One region of the Variovorax nivicola genome, then DNA from elsewhere that is predicted to be linked to it. Evidence: riboswitches for the same ligand, from Rfam matches in the RefSeq annotation. Region 1 holds a riboswitch; the other holds the start of a gene.
The links. A riboswitch is a leader RNA that binds a small molecule or an ion and turns the genes downstream of it on or off. The one in region 1 is predicted to bind thiamine pyrophosphate.

Region 1 (7,224 bases):
GCTCGAAATCTCCTGCCATATCGTCGATGCACTGCCCGCCGCGGGCGGCCAGTGCGTGGCGCTGTATGGCGACAAGCCGATCTACGACATTCCCGGCACGCCCGTGACCAGCGGGCGCGGTCTGGCGCAGTCGCTGCTGCTGCAGGTGGCACCGTTCAAGCCGCAGTTTCATTTTGGCGAGCAGGTTGCCACGCTGGCCCGCCAGGCCGACGAACGTTTGTTGCTGACCACCTCGGCCGGCACGGCCTTCCTGGCGAAGACGGTGTTCATCGCGGCCGGCGTCGGGGCTTTCGTGCCCAAGCGCATCGCGGTCGAGGGCATTGCGCAGTACGAAGGCAGCTCGCTTTTCTATCACCCCGATTCGCTGGACCGCTTTGCCGGGCAGACGGTGGTGGTCAATGGTGGCGACGACATCGCGCTTGAAACCGCCATTGCGCTCACAGCCAAGGCGAAGCAAGTCACGCTGGTCCATCGGCGCGACGGGTTCCAGGCCGATGAGGCCAATATTTCAGCCATGCGCGCCCTTGTGGCCGCAGGCAAGCTGGCCTTCAAGGTCGGCCAGCCCACCGCCTTCGACGGCAAGCAACTGCAGATCACCACGCCCGACGCAACGACGGTCGACCTGCCGCTCAACGCGCTGATCGCCTGCCTCGGCATCTCGCCGCGCCTCGGCCCCATTGCCGACTGGGGCCTGGAGTTGGAGCGCAAGCAGGTGCCGGTCGACACCGAGAAGTACGAAACCCGCGAACGCGGCGTGTTCGCGGTGGGTGACATCAACACCTACCCGGGCAAGAAGAAACTCATCGTCTGCGGCTTCCACGAGGCCACGCTGGCCGCCTGGGGCGCCACGGTCATCGTGTTCCCCGGCAAGGCCGTGCCGCTGCAGTACACGACCACCAGCACGCGTCTGCACGAGCTGCTGGGCGTGGCCGGCTCCCGCTAGTTCGCGGCACGGGGGAACAGCGCCCGGTACTCACCGATGAAGCTGCCGATGGCAGCAACGTAGCGGTCGATGTCTGCGTCCGCCAACGGCAGCGACAGCACGACGAAGCCGCGCGGCGAGGTGTAGATGCCCTCGCTCAGCAGATGGAAGAACAGCAGCTGGCGCAGGCGCCCATCGACCGCTGCAAGATCGTCGATGCTGCGCACCTCGCCGCCCACGAAATGCGCGTTCATCAGCGAGCCCAGCCCGGTGAACTGCATCGCAACGCCCTCTTCCGTGCAAAGCGCATTGAGCCTCGCCCGCATCGCCTCGCCCCGCTCTGCCAGCGCACCGGCCGCCTTGGGCGTGAACAGCTTCGTTAGCCCAGCATAACCGGCCGCCATCGTCAGCACGTTGTTGTTGAAGGTGCCCGAGTGGGCCAACGATCCGGTGCGCGGGTCGAACAGCGCCATCACGTCGGCACGTCCGCCGAAAGCGCCGAAGGACATGCCACCGCCGATGTACTTGCCCAGCGTGGTGAGGTCCGACCGGATGCCCAGCTTGTTCGCCAGCCCGTGCGGCGCCAGGCGTGAGGTCATTACCTCGTCGAACACCAGCAGCGCGCCGACGCGCGTGGCCGACTCTCGCAGCGCCTGCAGGAAGTCGAGGCGCGCCGGAATGCAGCCGCTCGCGCCCTGCATCGGCTCGACCAGAACGGCGGCGATCTCGGCGCCATGCTTTTCGATCTGCTCGCGCGCCGTCTGCGCATCGTTGTAGGGCAGCACCAGGAAATCGAACGGCACCGTCGTCGGCAGCGGCTTTGCGCCGAAGCCCAGCACGCCGCCGTGATAGCCACCCGCAAACACCACGATCTTGCGGCGCCCCGTGAAGTGCAGCGCGGCTGTCAGAGCCATCAGGTTCGCCTCGGTGCCCGAGTTGGTGAAGCGCAACTGCTCGATCTGCGGAAAACGCTCGCAGATGAGCCTGGCCAGCCGGCCTTCGAGCAGGTTGTGGCCCGTGAGGTTGATGCCGCCTTGCATCGCCTCGGCGACGGCTTCGCGGATCTCGGGTGCGGAGTGGCCGTAGACACCGGCCGTGTATTCGGCGATGAAGTCGGCATAGCGGTGGCCGTCGGCATCCCACAGCGCTGCCCCCGCTCCCCTCGCGATGGTCAGCGGAAACGGCGCGTAGAACAGCACCGAACGGCTGTTGGCGCCGGGCATGTAGCGCGCCTGTTCCTCGAACTGATGGTGGCTGGCGGGGTTGCCCTCGGTGAAGCGCTGATGGGCCCCGGCAAGGGCCTGGTCGATGGCGGCATGGGTCATGGCAGATGTCCTTCGGGTGGTGGTGTGATCGTCGCTTGCAGCGCAATTTATTAGTCAGTGCTCAATTAATATTATTTATACCGTCAATCAACCTGCAGCACAATGCCCGCAACCATGACGAAGAAATCGCCTCCCAAGCCCCGCACGGCCGGCCGCCCCGCTGGCGGCGGCGCCCTGACGAAACAGCGCATCGCCGAAGTCGCTCTGGCGCAGATCGACGAATTCGGCCTCGGTGCCTTCAGCATGCGCGAGGTCGCGGCGCGGCTCGACGTCTATCCGGCCACGGTGCACTGGCACGTGAGCACGCGCGAGGCGCTGCTGGCCGAGGTGGCGGCCACCGTCATGGCCGAAGTCACTCCACCGCCCGGCAAGCTCGCCTGGCAGGCATGGATCGCCGAGCTGTTCCGCCGCTGCCGCACCGCGGTGCGGCGCCATCCCAACGTGGCGCAGCTGCTGGGCGCGCAGCTGGTGTCGAACGGCAGCCTGCCTATAGAGCTTGTCGAAGGCGTGCTGGCAGCGCTGACCGAAGCAGGCTTCGAGGGCGAGCCGCTGCTGGAGGCCTACAACTGCGTGATCGCGGCGATGCTGGGCTTTCTGACAATGGAGTTCTCGCCACTGCCCGTAGACAACACCCAGGCCTGGGCCGAGGAGCTGCGCGAGCGCGTGCACACGATTCGCCCACTCGACCACCCGGTGCTCACGCGCAATCTGGCGCAGCTGGCCAACAAGGCCTTCATCCTGCGCTGGGACAACGGCACCACCGTGCCGCTCGACAGCAGCTTCGAGCGGCACATCCAGATCACCATCGACGGGCTGGAGGCGTTCGCGCGCAGGGTCAGGGCTGCGTAGGCCCCAGCAGCTCGTACAGCACCATGCGCGCCTGCCTGCCGCGCAGCTCGGTCGTTTCCTCGATGCGGCGCGTGGCGAGCCGCCCGCCCAGCCCCTCGAAGGTGGTCTCCGAGATCAGCGTGCGCGTTCCCTGCTCCTTGTTGGCGCCCTCGATGCGGCTTGCCGCGTTGATAGCGTCGCCGATGGCGGTGTACGAAAGCCGGTTGCTCGACCCGAGCACACCGGCGATCACGTTGCCGGTATGAATGCCTACGCGCGTTCGGAATTCGTGCAGGCCTTCGTCGCGCCACTTGCCGTTGAGTGCGTCCATTTCGGCATGCAGTTCGAGCGCCGCGACGCAGGCCCGGTATTCCGCATCTTCCAGATCGGACGGCGCACCCCACAGCACCATGATGCCGTCGCCCATGAACTTGTCGACCACGCCGCCATGCCGCGCGAAAATGCCGGCCGCGAGGTTGAAGTACTCGGTCAGTTGCCGCACGAGCACATCGGCCTCCATCGATTCAGAGATGGTGGTGAAGCCCTCAACGTCGGTGAACATCGCGGTGATGCGGCGCGGCGAGCCGCTGGGCGCCAGCGCGTGGCCCTCGGCGACCAGCTGGCGGATGATGTCCACCGGCACGAACTTGCGAAAGGCCTGCAGGCTGCGCGCCGATTCGTCCAGCGCCTGGTTCAGATGCTGGATTTCGAGCACACGGCTCGGCTCGAGCGGCAGGTTGTCGAGCTCCAGCCGCCCGATGCGGCGCGCGACGAGCGCGAGGTTTTCGATCGGCTGGGTCACGAGCTTCGACAGCCGCAGCGAAATGAACAGCGCGATGCCAAGAAAGCTCAGCGTCAGCAGCAGCGCCCAGAGCACCGAACGATGCAGGTCGCCGAGCAGCAGGTCTTCGGGCTCCCAGCTGACGAGTTGCCACCTGGTGTGCGGGATGTGCGACGTCTGCACGAGATATTTGCGCCCTTCATGCTCGATGGAAAAAGCCATGTCGTCAGCGCCACCCGCCTTGCTCGCGGCAAGCATGTGCGCATGCAGGGCGCCGAGCACGCCGGTGTCGGGCGACTCCAGTTCGCGCACTGGGTCAGGATGGTCGCTGCGCGCAATCACATGATGGTCGGAGCTCAGCAAGGCGCTCTCGCCAGTCCCCAGCGCCCCGAAGATGCGCACGAGCTTCGACAGATGCCCCAGCGACACGTTGCCGTCGATTACCAGCTGGCGGGTGTGCCCCTCGTCGTCGACACGTGCGCTGGGCAATGAATGGCCGATTGCAAGCTCCTGTGAGTCGCTCATCAGAAAAGGCTGCGTCCACACAGGCCCGTGCGCCTTCATGGCCTCCCGGTACCACGTGCGCTGCTCCGGGTCGAAGTCGCTGCGATAGGCCGTGATTGCCGTCGTCGCGAAGCGCTGCTTCGCATCACCGCCATCGGCGTCGGGCGAGCGCTTGTACTGCCATGTTTCGGTGCTGAAGTCCGGGCCGCGCAGCACCTGCCGGATGGCCGGAGTCGGGTAGCGCACGGCCATCAGCACGTGGCCGCCGTCGGTGGCCACGTTGATGCTGTCGAGCTCGGGGGTCTGCTCGAGCATGGTCCAGAGCATCTCGGCGGTCTGTTCGCCGTCTTCGCCAGTGGCGTGCACGCTGGGCGAATCGCCGATCGAGCGGATGACTCCCTCGGTCTTGGCGAGGAAGGCGAGCACATTGTCCTCGACCCGGTCGTGGTTGATCTTGTGCGAAGCCGTGCCCACCCTGGACACCAGCTTCTCGGCGGCCCAGTAGCCGAATGCCACCAGCAGCAGCGACTGCAGCAGCGCGACGGCGCAGATGATGGTGCCTACGTCGACCCTGAAGCGGCGCAGGCGGGTGTCCTTGAAATCGTCTGCCATACAGTTCCTCTTCGCGCACCGACCGGCACACGCTCCCATTTTTTCTCGGGCAATTCTCGCCCGACTTCCGCGCACCCTACGGGTTTCCCCTCCCCTGAAAAGGCACACCTGTCATTGCGGCTTCCCCGCAGGGGATAAACTCCGGCCCGCGCCGTGGGTTCCTCGCGGCGTACTTGCTAGGGGTGTTGGGCGGCTTGCCGTCCGGCTGAGAAAGTCCCTTTGAACCTGATTGAGGTAATCCTCGCGCAGGGAAGCTGGTCCGGTGGCCTCTCACGTTCTCTCGCGTGACGGCCGCGCCACTGGGGCCCCGCCCACCTGCCAAACCTTTTGCACTGGAGCAAATGGATGGCACACGACAACAACAACGACGCGATCGTCTCGAACGAGGCGCTGACGCCGCTGCCCGCGTCCCAGCGTGTGTTCGGCTGGCACGACCACGCCTCGCTCTGGTTCAGCCTTGGCGTAGGCCTGTTGGTGATGCAGATCGGCGCCTACCTCGTACCGGCCGTGGGCACGCGCGATGCGGTCATTGCCATCGTGCTCGGCTCCTGCGTCGGCGCCGGCCTGCTGGCCTGGACCGCGCGGCTGGGCTGCGAGAGCGGCCTGGCCAGCGCCGGCCTGATGCACGCCACCTACGGCAGCGCCTTCGCGCGGCTGCCGGTGCTGCTCAACATCGTGCAGTTGGTGGGCTGGACCACCTTCGAGCTGGTCATCATGCGGGAAGGCACGCAGGCCATCGGCCAATCGGTGGTCGGCCCCTCGCTGGGCACCGCCTGGGGCGGCGTGCTGACCACGCTGCTGTGGGGCGCGGTGCTGCTGGCGCTGCTCGCGGGTTCAATGGTCAGGCTGGTGCGGCGCTTCGTGAGCCGCTTCGGCCTGCCGCTGGTGGTGCTGTCGCTGATCTGGCTCACATGGCAATTCGCGACACGGCTGCAGGCCAAGGGCCTGGACGCCTTCTGGGCACGTCCGGGCGACGGCACGATGGGCATGTTCAGCGCGCTCGACCTCGTGATCGCGATGCCGGTGTCGTGGCTGCCGCTGGTGGCCGACTACGCGCGGCACGGCAAACGCAGTGCGGGTGGACTGGGCAGCGCGTTCAGCGGCACCTGGATCGGCTATGCGCTGGCGAACATCTGGTGCTACGCATTGGGCGTGATGGTGGTGAGCGTGGCCGAGCCCGGCGTGAGCCTCGTCACCGCGCTGCTGCTGGCGCAGGGCGGGCTGGTGGCGCTGGGCCTGATCCTGATCGACGAACTCGACAACGCCTACGGCGATGTCTATTCGGGCTCGGTCTCCACGCACAGCCTGCTGCCGCGCTGGAGCGTGAAGCGCTGGGGCCTGCTGCTGGCCGCACTGTGCATCGCGTTGGCGCTGGTGCTGCCGATGCACACGCTGGAGCCCTTCCTGCTGCTGTTGAGCTCGGTGTTCGTGCCGCTCTACGGCGTAATCATTGGGCGGCTGGGTAGCGGCCAGTCGGTATCACTGGCCGGCACGCGCCAGATCGATTTCGGTGCGGCGCTGATCTGGATCGCGGGCATCGCGGCCTACCACGCGCTGGCCAAGTGGGCGCCGCAGTTCGGTTCTGCCCTGCCGACGCTGGCGGCGACCTTCGTCCTGGCCTGGCTCAGCCGACCGAAGCTGACAACGGCAAACGGTGCGTCGACACTGGCGCAAAGCCGTGGTTGAGGGGGCCATGACCCGCGCCGATCTTCACATCCGCACCGGCAGCCATCGCGCCGAGGATGTAGGCGCGTGCCCGTTCGACTGCCTCGGGCAGCGCAGCCCCCAACGCAAGGTGCGCGGCAATGGCGGACGACAGCGTGCAGCCCGTGCCGTGCAGGTTGCGGCTGGCGATGCGCCTGGAAGCCAGCCGTCTTCTTTCGCCACCCGATTGCAAAAGCACGTCGACCACCTCATCGCCCGGCAGATGGCCGCCCTTGAGCAGCACGGCCTTGGCGCCGAGCGCAAGCAACTCGTCCGCCGCACGGTCGAGCGCATCTATGCCATCGATGGCATGGCCGATCAGCAAGGCGGCCTCGTCGAGATTGGGCGTGACGACCACGGCGCGCGGGAACAGTTCGCGCACCAGCACCTGCACCGTCTCGGCCGCGATCAGTCGATCACCGCTGGTGGCGACCATCACGGGGTCAAGCACCACGTTCTTCAGCTGGTAGCGGTCGATGGCCCAGGCCACCACCTCGACCACTTCGGGCGCATGCAGCATGCCGAGCTTGACGGCGTCGACGCCGATG
Region 2 (7,224 bases), on a different contig from region 1:
TTCGTGGCAGCGTTCGGCCTGTCCGCACATGCCCAGCCCGACATTGCCACTCTGACCGCGACCGAAGCCGTGCAGCAGCTGTGCGCCGGCACTATCACCAGCGAGCAACTGGTAACGGCCTACCTCGCCCAAGCCAAGGCCAAAGCCAACCTCAACGCCTTCATCACGCTCGACGAAGCCGGTGCACTGAAGGCCGCGCGCGCCGCTGATGCACTGCGCAAGCGCGGTGGCGCCTGCAAGCCGCTGGCGGGGCTGCCGGTGGCCATCAAGGACAACATCCAGGTGCAGGGCCTGCCCGCAACGGCCGGCACGCCCGCGCTCAAGAGCTTCGTGCCCTTGGCCGATGCACCGGTGGTCGCCAGGCTGCGCGCGGCCGGTGCAGTGGTGCTCGGCAAGACGAACATGCACGAGCTGGCCTTCGGTGTCACCGGCTACAACCCCGCGTTCCAGACTGGCCCCGAGGTGGGCGTGCGTAATGCCTACGACCCGACTCGCATCGCGGGCGGCTCGTCGTCGGGCAATGGCGCCGCGCTAGGTGCGCGCATGGCGCCTGCGGCGCTTGGCACCGATACGGGCGGGTCGGTGCGCATCCCGTGTGCATTCAACGGCTGTGCGTCGCTGCGTCCGACGGTGGGGCGCTATCCGCAGCAGGGCATCGCGCCGATCTCGCACACGCGCGACACGGCGGGGCCGATGGCGCAATCGATGGCTGACGTGGCGCTGCTCGACAGCGTCATCGCGGGCGGCAAGCCGCTCAAGCCCGCCGACCTGAAGCGCGTGCGGCTCGGCGTGGTGCCCGCCATGCAGGCCAACCTCGACGCCGACACGCGCGCCGCCACCGATGCCGCGTTTGCGAAACTGCGCGCCGCTGGCGTCACGCTGGTCGATGTGGAAATGCCGAAGCTGATGGAGCTCAACGGCGCGGTCGGCTTTCCGCTCGCCCTCTACGAGGCGCACGACGACATGGTGGCCTACCTCGCGAAGTACCGTACGGGCATCGACATCGCGCAGCTCACGGCCAGCATCGCCAGCCCCGACGTCAAGGGCACTTTCGAGACCTTCGTCATCCCGCGCAAGCTGCCTGCAGCCAGCGGCGTGGTCGATGCGAAGCCGGTCTACGAAAACGCGATGCGCGTCGCGCGCCCCGCGCTGCAGAAGCTCTACCGCGATACCTTCGCCAAGAACAGGCTCGATGCGCTGGTGTTCCCGACGGTGCCGCGCGTGGCACTGGCTGCAGGCGCCGAAGCCAGCAGCCCCGAGAACTTCGGCTCGCTGATCCAGAACACCGACCCGGGCAGCAACGCCGGCATACCGGGCGTGCAGTTGCCATCGGGCCTCGGCGCAACCAGCGGCCTGCCCGTGGGCCTGGAGCTGGACGGCCCTGCCGGCAGCGACCGCAAGCTGCTGGCCGTGGGCATGGCGGTGGAGCAGGTGCTCGGTCGGCTGCCAGCGCCTAAGTGAGCGCGAGCGGCATGGCCCAGCCTGCCAGCGCCGAGCGGCGCTCGATGCCCAGCTTGTCGAAGATGCGCCGCAGGTAGGTGCGCACAGTGGGCACGCCCACCGCAAGGCGTCGCGCGATCTCCTTGTCGGTGAGCCCTTCGCGCACGCAGCGGGCCACTTCCTGCTCGCGCACGCTCAGCAAGGCCCATGCGGCTTCTCGGCCCCCAAGTGTCGAAGCCGCCACACGCTGCGCCCGCTGCAGGGCCCCCGCGAATGCCGGCTCGATCAGGTCGAGCAGTGCCTTCTCGTGATCGCCGAAATCGCCGCGCCCCTTGCGGCGCCAGATGCGCAGGTCGCCCAGCGCGCGCTCGCCTTCGAAGGCATGCAGGTTCATGCCCCAGTGCAGCCTGTCGCGCGCGAGAAAGTCGTTGAAGAACGCGGTGCGCATCAGCTCGCGCTGCGACATCACCTCGGTCACGCGCGTGGCACGGCGGCGCGACTGCAGCACGAAGGTGATCGGGTCGTGGTGCTGGTGCCATTGCGCATAGCTGTCGAGATTCGCGGGGTCCATGTGCAGCGCCACGCGCGCGCCGAAGCTGCCGCTCGCGGCGTCCCACACGAACGAGGCGAACTGGTCCGCATGCAGCAGGTCGAGCAGCGCCCAGCCCAGGCGCTCGCGGATTTCCTGCTCGCCGCGGTCTTCCGCCAGCAGCGTGAAAACGCCGCGCAACGCGTGCTGTTCAGTGCCTGTGAGGTACATACATCGCCGACTTTCTCGAGGGGGTCGTTGTAACGCTAACGTTTAGCAAGCGCCGCGCCAAGGGTGGATGCCCGCAGGGGATGCGCTCTGGCAGGCAATGCGCGCAGAATCGAAAGCCGGTTTCTTCGCCCATGCCGTCGTCTTCCTCCAGCTCCACCCGCACCCCTTTTCCGGGGCAGATGCTGCGCCGCCTGCGGGACTACTGGGTCGAGTCGCCCAACCCCAATCCGCTGGTCGACCAGAGCCTCGCGCGGGCCTACGTGGACGACACCTACGACACGCCGCTGATGGCCGCTACCGTCGCAGCCATCTTCTGGATTACTTTTCTCGTACTCACGCGCAACCCCGGCGCGCTGGTGTGGGGCCTGCTGGTGCACACCTCGCAGTGGCAACGGCACCGGCACCTGCGCCGCGTGGACCCGGCCAGCATCGACGTGGCCACGGCAGTGCGCACGCGCCGGCGGTTGGAGGTGCGCATGCTGGTGCCGGGGCTGATCTGGGGGCTGGCGCCGTGGCTCTTCTTTCCGCACGACAACCTCACGCTGATTTTGCTGATGTATTTCTTCATCAGCGGCGTTTCCAGCGTCGTCATCGCGGCGCTCGCGCAGTGGTGGCTGGCCGCGCTGTGCTTCAGCGTGCCGATGTTCCTCGGCATGGCGCTGCGGCTGGTGGTCGAGCCGGGCAGCGTGACCGTCCTCATGGGCTGCCTGGTGGTCTCGCAGATGTTTGCCGCGCTGTACTACGCGCGCAAGCAGAACCGGCTGATCGTGCGTTCCATAGAGCACGGCTTCGAGAACGCGCGGCTGGCCGATGCGCTCGCGCGCCAGCTCGACCACGTAGCCCAGCTCGCGGCGCAGCGCGCGCGCATCTTCGCGGCCGCCAACCACGACCTGCGCCAGCCGATGCATGCGCTGGCGATTTTTGTCGACGCGCTCAACACCCGCAGCGCGCCGAGCGCCGACAACCTGCGCTTCATGCGCGACAGCGTCGATGCCCTGCGCGCCTCGGTCGATGCCCTGCTCGACATCGCGCAGCTCGACGGCGGCGTGGCCCCGGTGCGGCTGGAGCCCCTGCACCTGGACCCGATCTTCGAGGCGCTGAACGGCCGCTTCGCCGCGCTGGCCGATGCCAAGGGGCTCGATCTGCGCATCCGCCCGACCGAGGCCGTGGTGCGCGCCGATGCGCGCATGCTCGCGCGGCTGCTCGGCAACCTCGTGGACAACGCCATCAAGTACACGCCGGCGGGCACGGTCTTCGTCTTCGCGCGGCGGCTGCAGCGCCCGCCCGAAGGCATACCCGCGTGGCGCATCGAGGTGCGCGATTCGGGCGTGGGCATCGGGGCGCAGCACCAGACGCATGTGTTCGAAGAGTTCTTCCAGGTCGATAACCCGGGCCGCGACCGCAGCCGTGGCCTCGGGCTGGGCCTGTCGCTGGTGGCGAGCATGGCGCACGTGATGGGCTCGCGCATCCAGGTGCGCACCGCGCCGGGACGCGGCAGCACCTTCTCGCTGGTGCTGGAGGAAGCGGCCGCGCGGCCGGAAGCCGAGGCGCAGGCCGGCGAGTCGCTGCTGGAGCCTGTCGGCAATGCACCGCTGGCGCCGATCCGCATCCTCGTGCTCGACGACGAGCAGCCCGTGCGCGAAGCCATGCGTTCGCTGCTCTTCGGCTGGGGCCACGAGGTCGCGGTGGCCGCCAGCCCGCGAGAGGCGCTGCAGCACGGCGGCGTGTTCGACCTGATGCTGAGCGACCTGCGCCTGGGCAGCGGCCTCTCGGGCCTGGCCGCCGCGCAGGCCCTGCAGGCGGTCGGCAAGGCGCGCAACGTGGTCATCCTCACCGGCGAAACCGCGCATGCGACGCGGACCGAAGTCGAGCGCGCGGGCTACGCGCTGATCTACAAGCCGGCGGGTGCGCAGGCCCTGCAGGAAGCCATCGCCGCAAGCCGGCCTTCCTAGCCTCGGGACTTGCCCTGTCGGCGCCCGGCCCGCGAGGTGTTCCAATAGCGGTCTTCATGAGCGCCATCGATCCCACCACCGGACCTTGCCCCTGCGGCCGTACCGACCGCCGCGACAAGCCCATCGGCTACGCCCTGTGCTGTGGCCGCTATCTCGACGATTTCGAGAATGTGCCCGCGCCCGACGCCGAATCGCTGATGCGTTCGCGCTATTCGGCCTTCGTGCTGGAGCGCGGCGAATACCTGCTCGCCACCTGGCACGCGTCGAAGCGGCCGGCCTCGATCGAGTTCGAGCCGGGCGTCAAATGGCTGGGGCTCGACATCCGCTCGCGCTCGGTGCTCGATGCGGACCATGCCGAGGTCGAGTTCGTCGCGCGCCAGCGCAGCGCGGCCACCGGCGCCGCCACGCGCCTGCACGAGCGCAGCCGCTTCGTGCGGGAAGGCGATCGCTGGTACTACCTGGACGGCGACCTGCAAGTACCCCTGGGTTGACGCACCGGGCCGAGGCCCGCACAATCGGCCCCGCTCCGGGGTGCACGCATGTGGCGTGCTGAGATGGCAAAGCAGCCGACCCGCGAACTTGATCCGGGTCATACCGGCGTAAGAAGAGCTGCACTCCCTGACTTCGGTCCGTCACTCCCCCTTCCGTGACGGGCTTCCCGAAGCCCACCGAGCGATTGCGGAGCACCCTTTCCTCAACAAGGAGTGCCTCCGATGAATGCCCCCGACAAGTTCACCACGCTGCTTTCGCTCACGCGCGAGCCCTTTCCCGCGTCGCACAAGTGCGTCATTCCGGGCAGCCGGCCCGACCTGTTCGTGCCCGTGCGCGATGTTGCACTGACCAACGGCGAGACCGTGTCGCTCTACGACACTTCGGGCCCGTACACCGACCCGAAGGTCGAGATCGACGTGCGCCGCGGCCTGCCCGACGTGCGCGGCGCCTGGGTGCTGGAGCGCAACGACACCGAAAGTTACGAAGGCCGCACGCACCACGCGCTCGACGACGGCGCCAAGAACGAAGACCGCGACGCGCAACGCCTGGCCGAGCTGCGCGCCGGCGCATCGGCACTGCAGCGCACGCCGCGCCGCGCGAAGTCGGGCGCCAACGTCACGCAGATGCACTACGCGCGCCGCGGCATCGTCACGCCCGAGATGGAATACGTGGCCCTGCGCGAGAACGGCAAGCGCGAGTGGATGGCCGAGTACCTCGCCAACGAAGAGCGCGCCAGGCGCGTGATGGGCAACCCGATGGGCGCGACCATTCCGCGCATCATCACGCCCGAGTTCGTGCGCGACGAAGTGGCCCGCGGCCGCGCGATCATTCCCGCGAACATCAACCACCCCGAAGTCGAGCCGATGGCCATCGGCCGCAACTTCAAGGTGAAGATCAACGCCAACATCGGCAACTCGGCCGTCACGTCGAGCATCGAGGAAGAGGTCGAGAAGCTGGTGTGGGCCATTCGCTGGGGCGCCGACAACGTGATGGACCTGTCGACCGGCAAGAACATCCACACCACGCGCGACTGGATCGTGCGTAACTCGCCGGTGCCCATCGGCACGGTGCCCATCTACCAGGCGCTCGAGAAGGTGGGCGGCGTGGCCGAAGACCTCACCTGGGAGATCTACCGCGACACGCTGATCGAGCAGGCGGAGCAGGGGGTGGACTACTTCACCATCCACGCCGGCCTGCGCCTGCCGTTCATTCACCTCACGGCCGACCGAATGACAGGCATCGTGTCGCGCGGCGGATCGATCATGGCCAAGTGGTGCATCGCGCATCACAAGGAGAGCTTTCTCTACACGCACTTCGAGGACATCTGCGACATCATGAAGGCCTACGACGTGAGCTTCTCGCTCGGCGATGGCCTGCGGCCCGGCTCGGGCGCCGATGCCAACGACGAGGCGCAGTTTGCCGAGCTACGTACGCTGGGCGAGCTCACGCAGATCGCATGGAAGCACGACGTGCAGACCATGATCGAAGGGCCGGGCCATGTGCCGATGCACATGATCCAGTCGAACATGGATGAGCAGCTGAAGCACTGCCACGAGGCGCCGTTCTACACGCTCGGGCCGCTGACCATCGACATCGCGCCGGGCTACGACCACATTGCCAGTGCCATCGGCGCGGCCATGATCGGCTGGGCTGGCACGGCAATGCTCTGCTACGTGACGCCGAAGGAGCACTTGGGGCTGCCCGACCGCGACGACGTGAAGCAGGGGATCATTGCCTACAAGATCGCAGCGCACGCGGCGGATGTGGCCAAGGGGCATCCCGGCGCTCGCTCGCGCGACGATGCGCTGAGCAAGGCGCGCTTCGAGTTCCGCTGGCAAGACCAGTTCAACCTGGGCCTCGACCCCGACACGGCACGCGAATTCCATGACGAGACGCTGCCGAAGGATTCGAGCAAGGTGGCCCACTTCTGCTCGATGTGCGGGCCCAAGTTCTGCTCGATGAAGATCACGCAGGAAGTGCGCGAATACGCGGCGAAGAAGGGTGTGGCCGAGGCGGCAGCCATGGCTGAAGGCATGGAGGAGAAGTCGAAGGAATTCATGGCGGGTGGCGGCGAGATGTACATCCCGATCCGTCCGATAGCCTGAGCTTCCTCCTGCGAAAAGGGGGCGTTGCTACCATGGGGCCAATCACCGAACTCCGGCACCGCAATGACCCCCTTTCCTTTTTCCGCCGTTCTCTTCGATTGCGACGGCGTGCTCGTCGACTCCGAGCCCATCACCAACCGCGTGCTCGCCGAAATGCTCGGCGAGCTCGGTTGGCACATCACGACCGAAGAATCGATGAACACCTTCACCGGCAAGGCCGTGAAGGACGAAGCTGCGCTCATCGAGACGAAGACCGGCGTCAGGATCACCGACGACTGGCTCAAGACCTTCCGCGCCCGCCGCAATGAAGCGCTGGAGCGCGACCTCGTCGCCATTCCCCACGCGCCTGCCGCCATCCGCGAAATCCATTCAAGGCTCAAGGGCCGCATCGCCTGCGCATCGGGTGCAGACCGCCACAAGGTCGAACTGCAGCTTGCCAAGGTCGGCATGCTCGACTACTTCCAAGGGCGCATCT

Region 2: it holds a riboswitch for thiamine pyrophosphate, as region 1 does, so the genes downstream of both, thiC (phosphomethylpyrimidine synthase ThiC) here and ACSFBF_RS05335 (purine-cytosine permease family protein) in region 1, are expected to answer to the same signal.

The regions. Positions count from the first base shown of each region.
Region 1 is NZ_JBPJZK010000001.1:1,133,625-1,140,848, forward strand. Features, by position in the region: gene ACSFBF_RS05315 (NAD(P)/FAD-dependent oxidoreductase) at 1-943, shown strand, start outside; gene ACSFBF_RS05320 (aspartate aminotransferase family protein) at 940-2,247, opposite strand; gene ACSFBF_RS05325 (TetR/AcrR family transcriptional regulator) at 2,362-3,096, shown strand; gene ACSFBF_RS05330 (adenylate/guanylate cyclase domain-containing protein) at 3,083-4,972, opposite strand; TPP riboswitch at 5,141-5,241, shown strand; gene ACSFBF_RS05335 (purine-cytosine permease family protein) at 5,318-6,658, shown strand; gene thiD (bifunctional hydroxymethylpyrimidine kinase/phosphomethylpyrimidine kinase) at 6,597-7,224, opposite strand, start outside.
Region 2 is NZ_JBPJZK010000019.1:12,246-19,469, forward strand. Features, by position in the region: gene iaaH (indoleacetamide hydrolase) at 1-1,461, shown strand, start outside; gene ACSFBF_RS34595 (helix-turn-helix transcriptional regulator) at 1,454-2,200, opposite strand; gene ACSFBF_RS34600 (hybrid sensor histidine kinase/response regulator) at 2,332-4,152, shown strand; gene ACSFBF_RS34605 (YchJ family protein) at 4,209-4,643, shown strand; TPP riboswitch at 4,670-4,775, shown strand; gene thiC (phosphomethylpyrimidine synthase ThiC) at 4,866-6,749, shown strand; gene ACSFBF_RS34615 (HAD family hydrolase) at 6,813-7,224, shown strand, end outside.